DNA from 3 places in the Paenibacillus sp. FSL L8-0494 genome. Region 3 is predicted to be linked to each of the others. Evidence: riboswitches for the same ligand, from Rfam matches in the RefSeq annotation. Region 3 holds a riboswitch; each other region holds the start of a gene.

Region 1 (4,215 bases), 4.4 Mb from region 3:
GGCGCGGTGTTACTCGGATATTTGGCTGCTCAAGGACTATACTTCTTTTTTATTCGCAGCCGCTATTTACGCAACCTGAAGAAGAACTTGATATGAGAAATGGGGGTAACAAGATGCAAGCATGGATTACAGATTTTATGGAGCAGTTTGGTTACTTCGGTATTTTTCTGATGCTGGCCTTTGAAAATATATTTCCACCAATTCCTTCAGAAGTGATCCTGCCCTTTGGAGGATTTATGACCACTACGACGAGCTTAACGATCCCTGGTGTAATCATTGCTGCCACGGCTGGATCACTACTGGGTGCAGTAATTCTCTATTATATTGGCCGATTATTGGATGTGAGCCGGTTAGAGAAACTGGTTGAACGCTGGGGGGGCCTAATTCGCGTCACTAAAAAAGATATCCACAAGGCTGACGCCTGGTTTGATAAATATGGCTACTGGACTGTATTGTTTTGTCGGATGGTTCCGCTGGTCCGCAGTCTGATTTCGATTCCGGCGGGAATGTCGGGCATGAAATTTGGAGTATTTATGATCTTCACAACGATTGGCACATTGGGATGGAATTTGCTGCTTGTGCTTATTGGCGCGGCTTTAGGAGAATCCTGGGAAGACATTGCTATGTACATGGACGTGTACTCCAATGTAGTCTATGTACTAATTGCTGGTGGATTAGTTATTCTTGGGTTTCTGTACTTCCGCAAACGCAGCCGGAGAATGAACACTGAGGGCTAAGCGGGTAGTGGACTGATAATAGAAATGACTATTGAAAAGGAGGGAAACACATGGAGCTATTAACGATTATTAAAGCCATTATTTTGGGGCTTGTTGAAGGTTTAACCGAATTTGCTCCAGTATCCTCCACGGGTCATATGATTATTGTTGATGATATGTGGCTGAAATCACAGGAGTTATTTGGACAATATACGGCAAATACCTTCAAAATAGTTATTCAACTGGGTTCTATATTAGCGGTTGTTGTGATTTTTAGAAATCGATTCATTGATCTGTTGGGCTTAAGGCGTTTCAGCCGTAAGCAGTTGGACCCTGTAACAGAGAAGCTACCGCAGTTAGAGCAGGGGGGGCACCTCAAGCTGACACAGGTTCTGGTAGGGTTAGTGCCTGCAGGTGTGTTAGGTGTTCTGTTTAATGATTATATTGATGAGCATTTATTCTCTACCTCAACGGTGTTAATTGGTCTAGTGATCGGGGCTATATTAATGATTATTGCGGATCTGTTTGGGCCGAAGAAGATCAGAACTGAGAGTGTAGATCAGATTACATACAAACAGGCACTTGGTGTAGGTCTTGTACAGTGTTTTTCGTTATGGCCTGGATTTTCACGCTCGGGCTCGACGATTTCTGGTGGCGTAATCCTCGGGATGAGCCATCGTGCCGCTGCTGATTTTACGTTTATTATGGCAGTACCCATCATGGCAGGTGCCAGTCTGTTGTCACTGATGAAGAACTGGCAATATTTCACCATGGACGCGCTGCCGTTTTTTATTGCAGGCTTTATTAGTGCCTTCCTATTTGCGCTGTTATCGATGCGTTTCTTCTTAAAACTGATCAATCGTATCAAGCTCTTACCGTTTGCTATATACCGTATAATTCTTGCTGCTGTAGTATATTTCGTATTTTTCTAAGTCCGTTATAAGGAATCGATATAACAGAAGCCCCAGTAATCTATTGCAGATTGCTGGGGCTTTCACGTATGATGACATCAGATTAAGACACTCAAATGATGAATGATATCGGAGACAGGTGCTGACCGGAAAATAGTAATTCGGTAGGCTTAATAGGGAAATTCGGTTCGAAGCCGATGCGGTCCCGCCACTGTAACGGAAGAATCTCGAGCAACAGAGGTCACTGGCAATTTACTACTGCTGGGAAGACTGCTCAAGATGTTGACGCCGCTAGCCAGGAGACCTGCCTGTTTCAACAGCACTGCTTCACCTACGGAAGATAGGGAGGTGTTAGACGTACCATGGGTATATCATGGGCGTCTTTCCCTTTGACTTTTTTAGGGAAGGGCGCTCTTTTTTATAGGAAAGCAAGTAGTTTTGGAGTTTGAAATAAGAGATTGAAGAGGGAGTGTATCGAAATGACGAATAAGGTAAAAGTAAGCAATCTTGGATATCCGAGAATCGGAAAGAACCGCGAATGGAAAAAGGCACTGGAGGCATTCTGGCAGGGGAAAATAAATGAGGAGCAATTCCGCTCCGAAATGGCAGCAATCCAGCTGCAGCATTTGAAGACCCAGCAAGAAGCAGGAATTGAGCTTATTCCGGTAAATGATTTTACATTTTATGATCATGTGTTGGATGCGGCTGTTATGTTTGGAATCGTACCTCCACGGTATGCGTATGATGGCGGCGACATCGGGCTTGATCTTTATTTTGCAATGGCCCGTGGTAATGCTGAGGCTACTGCCTGCGAGATGACCAAATGGTTCAATACGAACTATCACTATATCGTTCCAGAGATCGGCACACAAACACCACGCCTGACTGAAAACAAACCTCTAGCGGCTTATCGTTTTGCTAAATCGCAGGCAGGGATTGAAGGTAAACCGGTACTTTTAGGTCTGTATACCTTCCTTAAGCTGTCCAAAGGTTACGCAGCGGCAGATATCGCCAAGATTGCTGCACGTTTTGTTCCAGTCTATGTTCAACTGCTACAGGAACTGAAGCAAGAAGGGGTAAGCTGGGTACAAATCGATGAGCCAGCGATTGTTACAGGCATAAGTAAAGAAGAATTAACACTGCTTAACTCGATATACACAGACATTGCCGGCTCCGTGCCGGGCTTGAATATTATTTTACAGACGTATTTTGAAGCTGCTGAGCCGCTGGAGGCACTGCTAGAGCTGCCTGTTCAAGGCTTGGGTCTTGACTTTGTGCACGATGGTGGAACGAATCTGGCTTCCATCGAACGTCTTGGCTGGCCGAAGGACAAATGGCTGGGTGCCGGAATTATTGATGGACGGAACATTTGGCGTTCCGATTTAGACGCCAAGCTGCAACTGGTAGAAAAGCTCAGCATTCATGTACCGCTTGATCGTCTTATTCTTCAGCCTTCTTGCAGTCTGCTGCATGTCCCAGTCACCGTTCAAGGTGAAGTGAAGCTGAAGGCGACAGTTAAGAATGCGTTAGCCTTTGCCGATGAGAAGCTTAAAGAGCTTAGTCTGCTCGGAGCAGCCATCGCAGATAAAGGAGAAGCTTCTCAAGCAGCGCTGGCCGCTAGTCGTGAAGCTATTGCAGCGTTCCGCGCACTACCTGAGCGTGGCCGTAAGGATGTGGCGGAGCAAGTGCTTGCACTTGCAGCTCTACCAGACCAACGCAGTCTGCCTTTTGCTGAGCGCTTAAAGGTGCAGCAAGAGAAATGGCAGCTTCCACTTCTGCCAACCACTACAATTGGTAGCTTTCCGCAGACAGTCGAAGTGCGCCAGGCGAGATTGAAATGGCGTAAAGGGGTCTGGAATCAGGAGCGTTATGATGGATTTGTTCGTGAGCAGATCGCGGATGCAATTACCTTCCAAGAAAAGCTAGGTCTGGATGTTCTGGTCCACGGCGAGTTCGAGCGTACAGATATGGTGGAGTTTTTCGGAGAAAAGCTGGATGGATACTTGTTTACTAGTAATGGCTGGGTTCAATCCTACGGTTCCCGTTGCGTTAAGCCGCCGGTGATCTACGCGGATATTGCATTTATACAGCCTATGACTGTTAAAGAAAGCGTCTATGCACAATCGTTGACGAAGCTTCCGGTTAAAGGAATGTTGACGGGCCCTGTTACTATCCTCAATTGGTCATTTGTACGTGATGATCTCAGCCGGGAAGAGGTAGCCAATCAAATTGCTCTTGCCCTTCGCCATGAAGTAAAAGCGTTGGAAGATGCAGGCATCGAAATGATTCAAGTGGATGAGCCGGCTATTCGTGAAGGACTTCCGCTAAAGGCAGAAGACCGTGAGCATTACCTGAACTGGGCAGTGAAGTCGTTCCGTGTTGCCACGAACCATGTGAAGGCTACGACACAAATTCATACGCATATGTGCTATAGCGAATTTAATGACATGATCGATTCAATATCGGCTATGGATGCTGATGTAATCTCCATTGAGACTTCACGTAGCCATGGTGAGCTGATTATCAGCTTTGAGGAGCAGGCCTATGATAAAGGAATCGGTCTTGGAGTGTACGACATCCATAGCCCG
Region 2 (4,215 bases), 500 kb from region 3:
GTGGAAGCGGGCCGCAAGGATATCTTGAGTGCCGCTTACGGGATCATTGAGAGTAATGATGAGTTAAGTGGAGCCTACTTCCAGCGCGTGATGTCTGAAACATATTTCCGTAAGCAGCTACTTGAGCCTTATATGGAATCAAGACTAGCTGCGGCGTCCAGATCTGCGGATATACTGAGCTTTGTACTCCATTGGGGGCGGTTCCTGCCAGTGGCGTTAGAGCAGTCTTTTGCTCAAAATGCTGTGAAGGATTATTTGCTTGAAAAGCTCCAGCTGGAACATGATCCGGTGGCTTCTGTAGCGGAAATTCATGAAATTGTAGATAAGGCAGAAAAAGATCGCCGCAAAGGAACAGGAGTTGCTCCTAAGGCACTCTCCCTAATGCAGGATCTTGCTGCTTCAGCAGATAGATTCTTACTGAACCGCTTATCGCTTTCCGATATGACGCAGGAGGAGCTTCTGGAGGTAGTTTTTTTACGGTATGGTAATGTTGTCGATTGGCAGCCGCCACTGGATAGGATTAGCAAGCAGAAAGAGAATGCGCTGCGTGCAGCATACCGCTGGTTTGGTGAAGAGAAGCCGAATGAAGAGATTTTTACAGGATTGTCTCCGCAGGAACTAGACGATGTGCAGCTACTGGGTCGTCGTTTGCTAAAAGAGGCGCGTGTTCTGGAACCCTTTGAACGGCTTCCGCTAGCCTTCTACTATACAACTCAGCGTGAAGGGGGTCCGCTGGATTACGATGCGCTTCTGGAGCTGCTAAAGCGTAAAGCCGGTTCCGACAAAGAAATCATCTATCGGTTTTTTGCTTGGTCGCAAGGCAATCCTTTATTTACGGTTTCGAATAAAAAGCTGCAACCGGGTTACCGCAAAGCGATTCTGAAGTATTTCCTGAGCAGTGATCGTGAAGCGTTCAAGAATCGGGAATTCCGAAAGAACTATGTCGCGGCAGCTCGGCCTGCTCTGCAAAATGTGTACAATGAAGCCCGCTCCCAACTGGCTTCCCCGCTGGCGCGCTGGATCAGCCGCAGCCGATTTCGACTCTTAATCTCCGGCTCCATTACGGGTATTCTGGTGATTATTGCAATTATCGTATTCAGTATGCTGCGTCCGGATGATACGAAGACGGCTCTGCCGGGGACAAGCCCTGAGCCGACCCCTGTTCAGAGTGCAGGCAATGTGCTGCCTCCGGCTTCAGTATACTTGAAGGATCAGAGCGACGAAGGAGATAAGGGGAGCAGCATATTGGTGTTCACCTTCGCAAGTGCAGATGACTGTGTGCAGTTTCAACCGACTGAGATTAGTTCAATGTCTTCGTCTACAGAGATAGATAAAAGCTTTAAGGTCGCTGCTACGAATGGCACTTGTCCAGTGCCGTCAACGGATGGGACGGATGAGGGAAACGCCGCTGACGATTCAGATGCCGCTGGCACTACTGGAGGAACAGCAGAAGGTGCAGATGCTACTAACGCAGTAGCTGATGCTTCTCCGTCTCCTACGCCTTCCTCTGATACTGAGGACAGCACTGGGTTGCCTTCCGCAACAGCTGTGACTGAAGGTGAACAACCATCATATCAGGTTGAGGTTACATTGGAGCCTGGAGCGACAATTCTAGAGAAAAGTATGATTAAAGCCGGAAGATTTACATTGATCGTAGATCCCGACCCTAATATTCCACCAGCTTCTGATTCAAGTGCTGAACCTTCCCCAACTGCAAGTCCGGAAGGAACAGCCGAATAACAAGCTTTCTGAACAGCAATACCTACCGGCAGGTGGCGTATTGCTGTTCATTTTTTTGCTGCCCTTACTAAGCTTTTCTATAGACATGCTATGTATTAATAGATATGATTATGGATGTCAAAATAAGATACTACATACTGGAAAAGGTGCAGACTCTATCAATCTAGTCGTCTGCTTAAAAGGGAAGTCCGGTGCAAGAGTCCGGCGCGGTCCCGCCACTGTATGTGCGGAGCGTTTCTTCTATAAGCCACTGCCCTGAAGGTAGGGTGGGAAGGTGAAGAACAGCGATGAAGCATTAGCCAGGAGACCTGCCTTTTTTGTGAGCGTTTCTATTCTTCGTGGGGTAAGAATGTGGAACATATACAGATGGACTATCGGCAGGAAGCAAGCGCCGCAGCCTCGATTTGTAATCTTCCCTGACCGCCCTCCAAAGGGGCGGTCTTTATGTTATGCGTCTTATTCCCAGCAGTACCCATTCTTATTCAGAAAGAGGTTAAACAATGAAGAAAATCATGTCTTCCAAGTTTGTAGCACTTGGGCTGGCCTTATTCGTGGTCATTTCAATTCTAGGAACATCTCTTGTTCCGGCAGGACAAATATTTGCAGAAGCGAGCGCTGGCTCTGGTCTGGAAGCAACTGTTGCGGAACGGATTAATGTTGCGGATGCGACTTATGCGGCTGCAGAATATCTCTTGAAAGGTGGCGTGCAATCTGATTGGCAAGCCATTGGATTAGCGCAAGCAGGGTACAAGCTGCCAGCTAGTTACCATTCAGAGCTTGAGAAAAAAGTAAAAGAGGCAGCTGGGAATTTTGCCAATGTCACCGATTATGCTCGAATCGTGCTCGCAGTGAGAGCGATTGGTGCAGATCCTACTAGCTTTGCTGGTAATGGATCAACTCCCGGCTATAATCTGATTGAGAAAATTTATAATAATAGGAAGCTCGGTGAACAGACGCTTAATAATCCGGTATATGCTTTACTTGCGCTGGATTCTGGTAAATATAATATTCCAAGTGACGCGAAATGGACGGTGGATAAGCTTCTTACGGAGATTCTCTCCAAACAAAATCCGGATGGGGGCTTTGCACTAACCTCAGGCACAAGTGAGCCTGATATGACAGCGATAACCTTGACGGCTCTGGCGGCACATAAAAATAATCCCGAAGCCTACTTAGCAGGGCTACAAGCCGTATCCTGGTTATCCGCAGCTCAAGATACCCATGGGGGTTACGGTGACAGTGTTGAAAGTAGCGCACAAGCAATCCTTGGACTCACATCCTTCGGAGTTGATCCTAGTGGATTAGAATACACCAAAAACAATGTGGATCTAATGGAGAACCTGCTTAGCTATCGTCTAGCTGATGGTAGCTTCACCCATAGCCGTGGTGGAAGCAGTAATGTTCTGGCGACAGAGCAAGGGCTTCAGGCGCTGGTTGCCTATAATTTGCTGTATAAAGGAAGCAACAGTAAGCTATACGATTTTTCCAAATCCTCCATTCAGAGCTCACTCATCTACGCTCCTGTAACGATTGAGGGACCACGGGCCACGTTGGCACAAGGGTACGCCTATGCTGGCAACGCACTTGGAGCGTTAGAGAAGCTGGCGCTTCAAACGAACTTGCCGATCACGAATCCTTCGGGCAGTTATGTGACTGGCATCGGAAGTATTGCTGCTGGAAGCTTTGGTGGTTATGACGGATGGATGTATGTTGTATCACGTGACGGAAAATGGATTAATCCCGATGTAGGCATGAGTGATTTTGTACTTAAAGATTCAGATCAGGTACTGGTTTATTATGCCGGAGATGACACTAAGCTTGTGGATTCCGTTACGCTTTCCAAAGCAAATCTTAAAGAGGGCGATTCTTTTAACGTCATTGTAACTAGTAAGACGTGGAAATGGGACGCTGCTACGAACACTTCCTCTCCTGTAACTGCAAAAGCTGCGGGTGTTCAGGTCCAAATTGGAGCTCAGACGGTAACGACGAATGCTAAAGGTGAGGCCGTATTCTCAGGAAATGTGCCCGCAGGTGACTATACACTGACTGTAACTGGCTACCGTGAAGGCAAAGCCCCAACGATTGCTAAATATACAAAAGCTATAAAGGTAATTTCTAAGAATGTAACAGCTTCTCTTACCGTTGAAGGCCCGGAAGGATTGATTAGTGAAGGGACTTTAAAAGCCTCCAATGCTCTTGAAGCGTTGCAGCAACTAGGGTCTACCGATGATTTTAAAGTAGATATCACCAAATCGTCTTATGGCAACTTTGTATCAGGTATCCATGGAGTTTCGCAAGGTACTTACGACGGATGGTGGAGCTTCGTAGTATCACGCGGCGGGGAGTGGATATATCCAAGTGTGGGTATGGATGCGTTCGAACTACAGGAATCCGATCGTGTGCTTGTCTATTATGCAGGTGAAAATACACAGGTTATAGATTCTGTGGCGCTTTCCCCAACGCAGCCAAAAGCTG
Region 3 (4,215 bases):
TTTCATGTTGTCGTTCTAAGGTGAAGACTTCTCCATATTTAAAGTTCCATGTCTCGGGATTAAAACATCCCGGGCAACGATGGCGGCAGCCGCTGAGAAAGAGGACGGCCCGCATGCCCTCTCCCTCGTTAATCGACTCCGGATAGTAACCGCAAATATTCATAGATGCTTAACGCGATCCCGTACTTCAGCTTGTTTGGCGGCATTAAAGCGGGTCTGATAGTCGCCGGTTAAATAACCTGTAACTCTGCGCAAACGGCGGATGTGCACGTCATTCTCATGTGCGTTGCAGGAAGGACAGTTTGTCCCAATTACGCCTTCGTATCCACAGCTGGAGCAGCGGTCAATCGGATGGTTAATGCTGAAATAGCTGACCTGTTGTTCGAGCGCATATTTAATGATTTTGATAAAAGCCGATGGGTTGTTGCGGGCATTGCCGTTTAATTCGACATAAGAAATAGCCCCGGCATTGCAATATTCATGGAAAGGAGCTTCCAAGCTGATCTTCTGAGCAGCACCCAGATCGAAGTATACAGGGATGTGAAAAGAGTTCGTATAATATTCACGGTCGGTTACGCCCGGAATGGAACCCAGTACCTTGCGGTCAACTTTTGTGAATTTACCGGACAAACCTTCTGCTGGAGTTGCGAACAGAGTGATGTTGAGATCCAGTTCCTCACTTTTCCGATCGCAATAGTCCCGCATATGACGCACAATAGCCAGCGCCTTGGCATGAACTTCCATATCCTCGCCATGGTGTTTGCCGTACATAGCTTTCATACATTCCGCCATACCGATGAAGCCAAGAGACAGACTGCCATGCTTTAGCAGATCGCCTACAGTGTCATCAGGTGCAAGATGCTCGCCGCCTTCCCAGACGCCTTCTCGCATCATGAAATCGGAAGCTTTAGCTTTTTGTGCGGTTTGAATGTGGAACCGATGAAGAAGTCCTTCCAGCGCAATATCCATATAATGATTTAGATCTTCATAGAAGCCAGCTTCGTCTGCGATGGTACGTCTGCCTGTTACTGTGCCGTGTGCCAGACCTAGCCGAACCAGATTCAGTGTATTAAAGGAAAGGTTGCCCTTTCCAGAGCAATGATTACGACCAAAACGGTCACCGAGCACTCGGGTTCGGCAGCCCATTGTAGCGAACTCCGTATCAGGATCACTTGGATCATAATACTGCAAGTTGAGCGGAGCGTCCAGATTAGCGAAGTTTGGATATAGTCTGCGCGCAGAACATTCAGCCGCTTTTAGGAACAGTTCATAGTTAGGATCGCCTTGTTGTTGATTGATTCCTTGCTTGCATTTGAAGATTTGAATCGGGAACACTGGTGTTTCTCCGCTGCCAAGTCCGTTCATAGTTGCGGTTAGCAGAGAACTGATCACAAGCTGACCTTCTGGTGAAGTACAAGTACCGTAGTTGATGCTGGTAAACGGTATTTGTCCACCGGATCGGCTGGACATGGTATTCAGATTATGTACCATACTTTCAGCCGCTTGCAGGGTTTCGATTTCGGTTTCCTTTAGTGCAAAACGGAACGCTCTTGGATATAACTCCGCCAGATCGGTCCGGCTCATCGTAATCTCGCCCAAAGATTCATCAGCTTGTCCTTCTTCAAAATAATCCAGACCCTTGCGGAACAGCTTGGCGAAGGATTTGGTTACATAAGGTGCCAGATCATAGTCGAGTTTATTGGCGGATACACCACCATATTGAGCATTTTGCTGGGATTGGAAAATAATCGCTACCAGAGACATAGCAGTCATTATTGAGTTCGGAGGACGAACGCTGCCGTTGCCGGTATTGAAACCTTCACGGAGAAGTTTATCAAACGGGATAAAAATACAGTTCGTCGTTCCAATCGCGTATTGATCCAGATCATGCACATAGACGACATTGTCATCAATAGCCTGCACTAGCTGCGGCGGCATCGTAAAATTGCGGGCGTACCATTTTGAATATTCACTGCCGAACTTGCTCATTTTACCGGAGAAACTCTCTCCATTCAAATTGGCATTCTCGCGCAATAGGTCCATATCCCGACTGTCGATAATATCCCGGCCTAAATCAATGAGCTCTTCTAAAAGAACTTCCCGTGCATTTTCTACTCCATTAAATTGTCTCTCCAACAACGTCATTGTACAGCTCTCCTCTCAGTATAAAAGAAAAACATCTATCATCAAATCCATATATCCATAGGAAGTTGGACTGCCATAAGCAGTCGTATATTTGTTCTGATTACATAAAAAAAGCATCCCCTACCCGAGGATGGCAGAAAATGCCCGATGCGTTATGTAAATATCCACACGGATATTTGCAGAGGTCTCTACGTAGATGACCGCATGCGGACACCATCCCTGTTCCTCGCAGGCATCAATAGTTGGTGTCGTCGAAACAGGTAGGTCTCCTGGCTTCCGTGGGATCTCTCGGCGCCTTCCCAAGGGTGTTCCTAACCCTCAGTGGCATCTGCCGGGAGATGTGGATTCTCAAGCTTCCCAGAAGCTTAAGAAGGCCATCCGGTTACAGTGGCGGGACCGCAGCGGATTCTCACCGCGCTTCCCTATTAAGCTCTAAATCCGGTTAAGGATCAAAGCGCCTGTCTCCACTATATTTTGTTGTCGTTAGATAAAAATAACCCAAGATGTTGTGTTTGTAAACAGTTTTTTAGAAAACCCGCGCGGGGAGCGGGTTCTTTAAAAGTACTCCACAAATGATCCACAGGCTGTCCATAAGTAATCCACAATTGATCCACAGGGAGATGCGAAATGATTCATAAATTGTCCGAAAAGATGCCACAAAGAGTCCATAAATATAGTGCAGATGACCCTAGAATTTGCGCATGAGAAAATACTCTTAGCCCAAAGTCATATTTTGGAGTAATCAGAAGAAATAGAAGAGATAAGGGAGGATAATCTTGCTTAGTTTGTGACAGAGCGGTGGAATTGTTACAATGGAAGAAGATAGGTACTATAAAATTTCGAGGAGGTATTCTCATGCCTATTGCTGAAGTTACAGTTATTCCAATTGGAACAGGCAGTACCAGTCTTAGCAGCTATGTTGCGGATATGCAGCGGGTGCTGAAGACAGTAGAAGGGATTACATATGAACTTACGTCCATGGGGACGATCATCGAAGGGCCTCTGCAACGCATTTTTGCCGCGGTAGAAGCTTTGCATGAGTCTCCTTTTGCCGCAGGTGCAGAACGTGTCTCTACCTCACTTAAAATAGACGACCGCCGCGATAAACCCTCCACTAGCCGTGGAAAGTTAGAGTCTGTGGAGCGTAAGCTACAGGTAGATTAGCAGTTTAGGAGGGCGGAAAACAGGGAGAAATAGGCTTGCGTTTCTGGCTGAAAGTTGTATAATATTTTTTGTTTGACAGAAAAATCAGCCTTAAGCTGGTGTAGCTCAGGGGTAGAGCAACGCACTCGTAATGCGTAGGCCGGGGGTTCAATTCCCTTCACCAGCATCCCAAAAAACCATATGTGGCGCGGATTTCCGAGGGTTCGGGACCGCGTCATTTTTCATTGAATCCCCTGACTTCTACCATTCTTCTAAAAGATAAGACATGGCGAAATCGCTAATGAAAACGGTATGACTAGTGGTCACTGTCGAGCAGATGGAAGGTGTGTCGCAAGCTGACAGCAGTCAGAATGAAGGATGGTGGAGGAGGAGCAGCATAAGCTGCTTTTCTCTTGCGGGGGCAGATTGGTTAGATGGTAATTACTATAAAAATAAAAAAAGACACCACAAGGTGTCTTAGTACAGATACTTTTCGCTCGAATTTCACGAGCTCGTCAGTGAACTGAGTTCATAAGCAAGACTGGCTACGGCTAACAGATGAAGAGATAAAGTAATATCAATGTTAAAATGTGCGGTAATATTAATTTTCATAGATAACCACGCTCCTAAAGTATAAATACACATAAAGAAAACTTTATAAAGCGCTTGGCCTGCCATCATCAGTGCCAGGTAGCCATCCTGTACAGACGCCTTAGCGTTTCGACAGTAACATTATACTTAATGTTTTGTGTTTTGCAAACCAAAGCCCCCTTAAGACTGAAATAATGAGCAATGTGACAATTATGTCATTCTGAATTGAATATTGTTAGGTTAATCGATGGGGAAGTTTACGTGTCTCCCTTATACTGGAAATTAAATGATTTTATTTCCGAAAGGGGACAATCCACTGATGACTGACGTAATTAA

What was found. Region 3 has a riboswitch for cobalamin ahead of NYE35_RS02720 (anaerobic ribonucleoside triphosphate reductase). Riboswitches for the same ligand answer to the same signal wherever they lie in the genome.
Region 1: another riboswitch for cobalamin. It lies ahead of metE (5-methyltetrahydropteroyltriglutamate--homocysteine S-methyltransferase); the one in region 3 lies ahead of NYE35_RS02720 (anaerobic ribonucleoside triphosphate reductase).
Region 2: another riboswitch for cobalamin. It lies ahead of NYE35_RS04825 (DUF4430 domain-containing protein); the one in region 3 lies ahead of NYE35_RS02720 (anaerobic ribonucleoside triphosphate reductase).

What each region holds. Positions count from the first base shown of each region.
Region 1 covers NZ_JBBOPQ010000001.1:4,993,194-4,997,408, reverse strand. Annotated here, with positions in the region: gene NYE35_RS22695 (FtsX-like permease family protein) at 1-96, shown strand, start outside; gene NYE35_RS22690 (DedA family protein) at 114-737, shown strand; gene NYE35_RS22685 (undecaprenyl-diphosphate phosphatase) at 788-1,648, shown strand; cobalamin riboswitch at 1,748-1,953, shown strand; gene metE (5-methyltetrahydropteroyltriglutamate--homocysteine S-methyltransferase) at 2,107-4,215, shown strand, end outside.
Region 2 covers NZ_JBBOPQ010000001.1:1,086,245-1,090,459, forward strand. Annotated here, with positions in the region: gene NYE35_RS04820 (GAP1-N2 domain-containing protein) at 1-1,740, shown strand, start outside; cobalamin riboswitch at 1,868-2,070, shown strand; gene NYE35_RS04825 (DUF4430 domain-containing protein) at 2,241-4,215, shown strand, end outside.
Region 3 covers NZ_JBBOPQ010000001.1:588,199-592,413, forward strand. Annotated here, with positions in the region: gene nrdG (anaerobic ribonucleoside-triphosphate reductase activating protein) at 1-163, opposite strand, end outside; gene NYE35_RS02720 (anaerobic ribonucleoside triphosphate reductase) at 160-2,145, opposite strand; cobalamin riboswitch at 2,388-2,622, opposite strand; gene NYE35_RS02725 (MTH1187 family thiamine-binding protein) at 3,001-3,309, shown strand; tRNA gene NYE35_RS02730 (tRNA-Thr) at 3,404-3,475, shown strand; gene NYE35_RS02735 (undecaprenyl-diphosphate phosphatase) at 4,199-4,215, shown strand, end outside.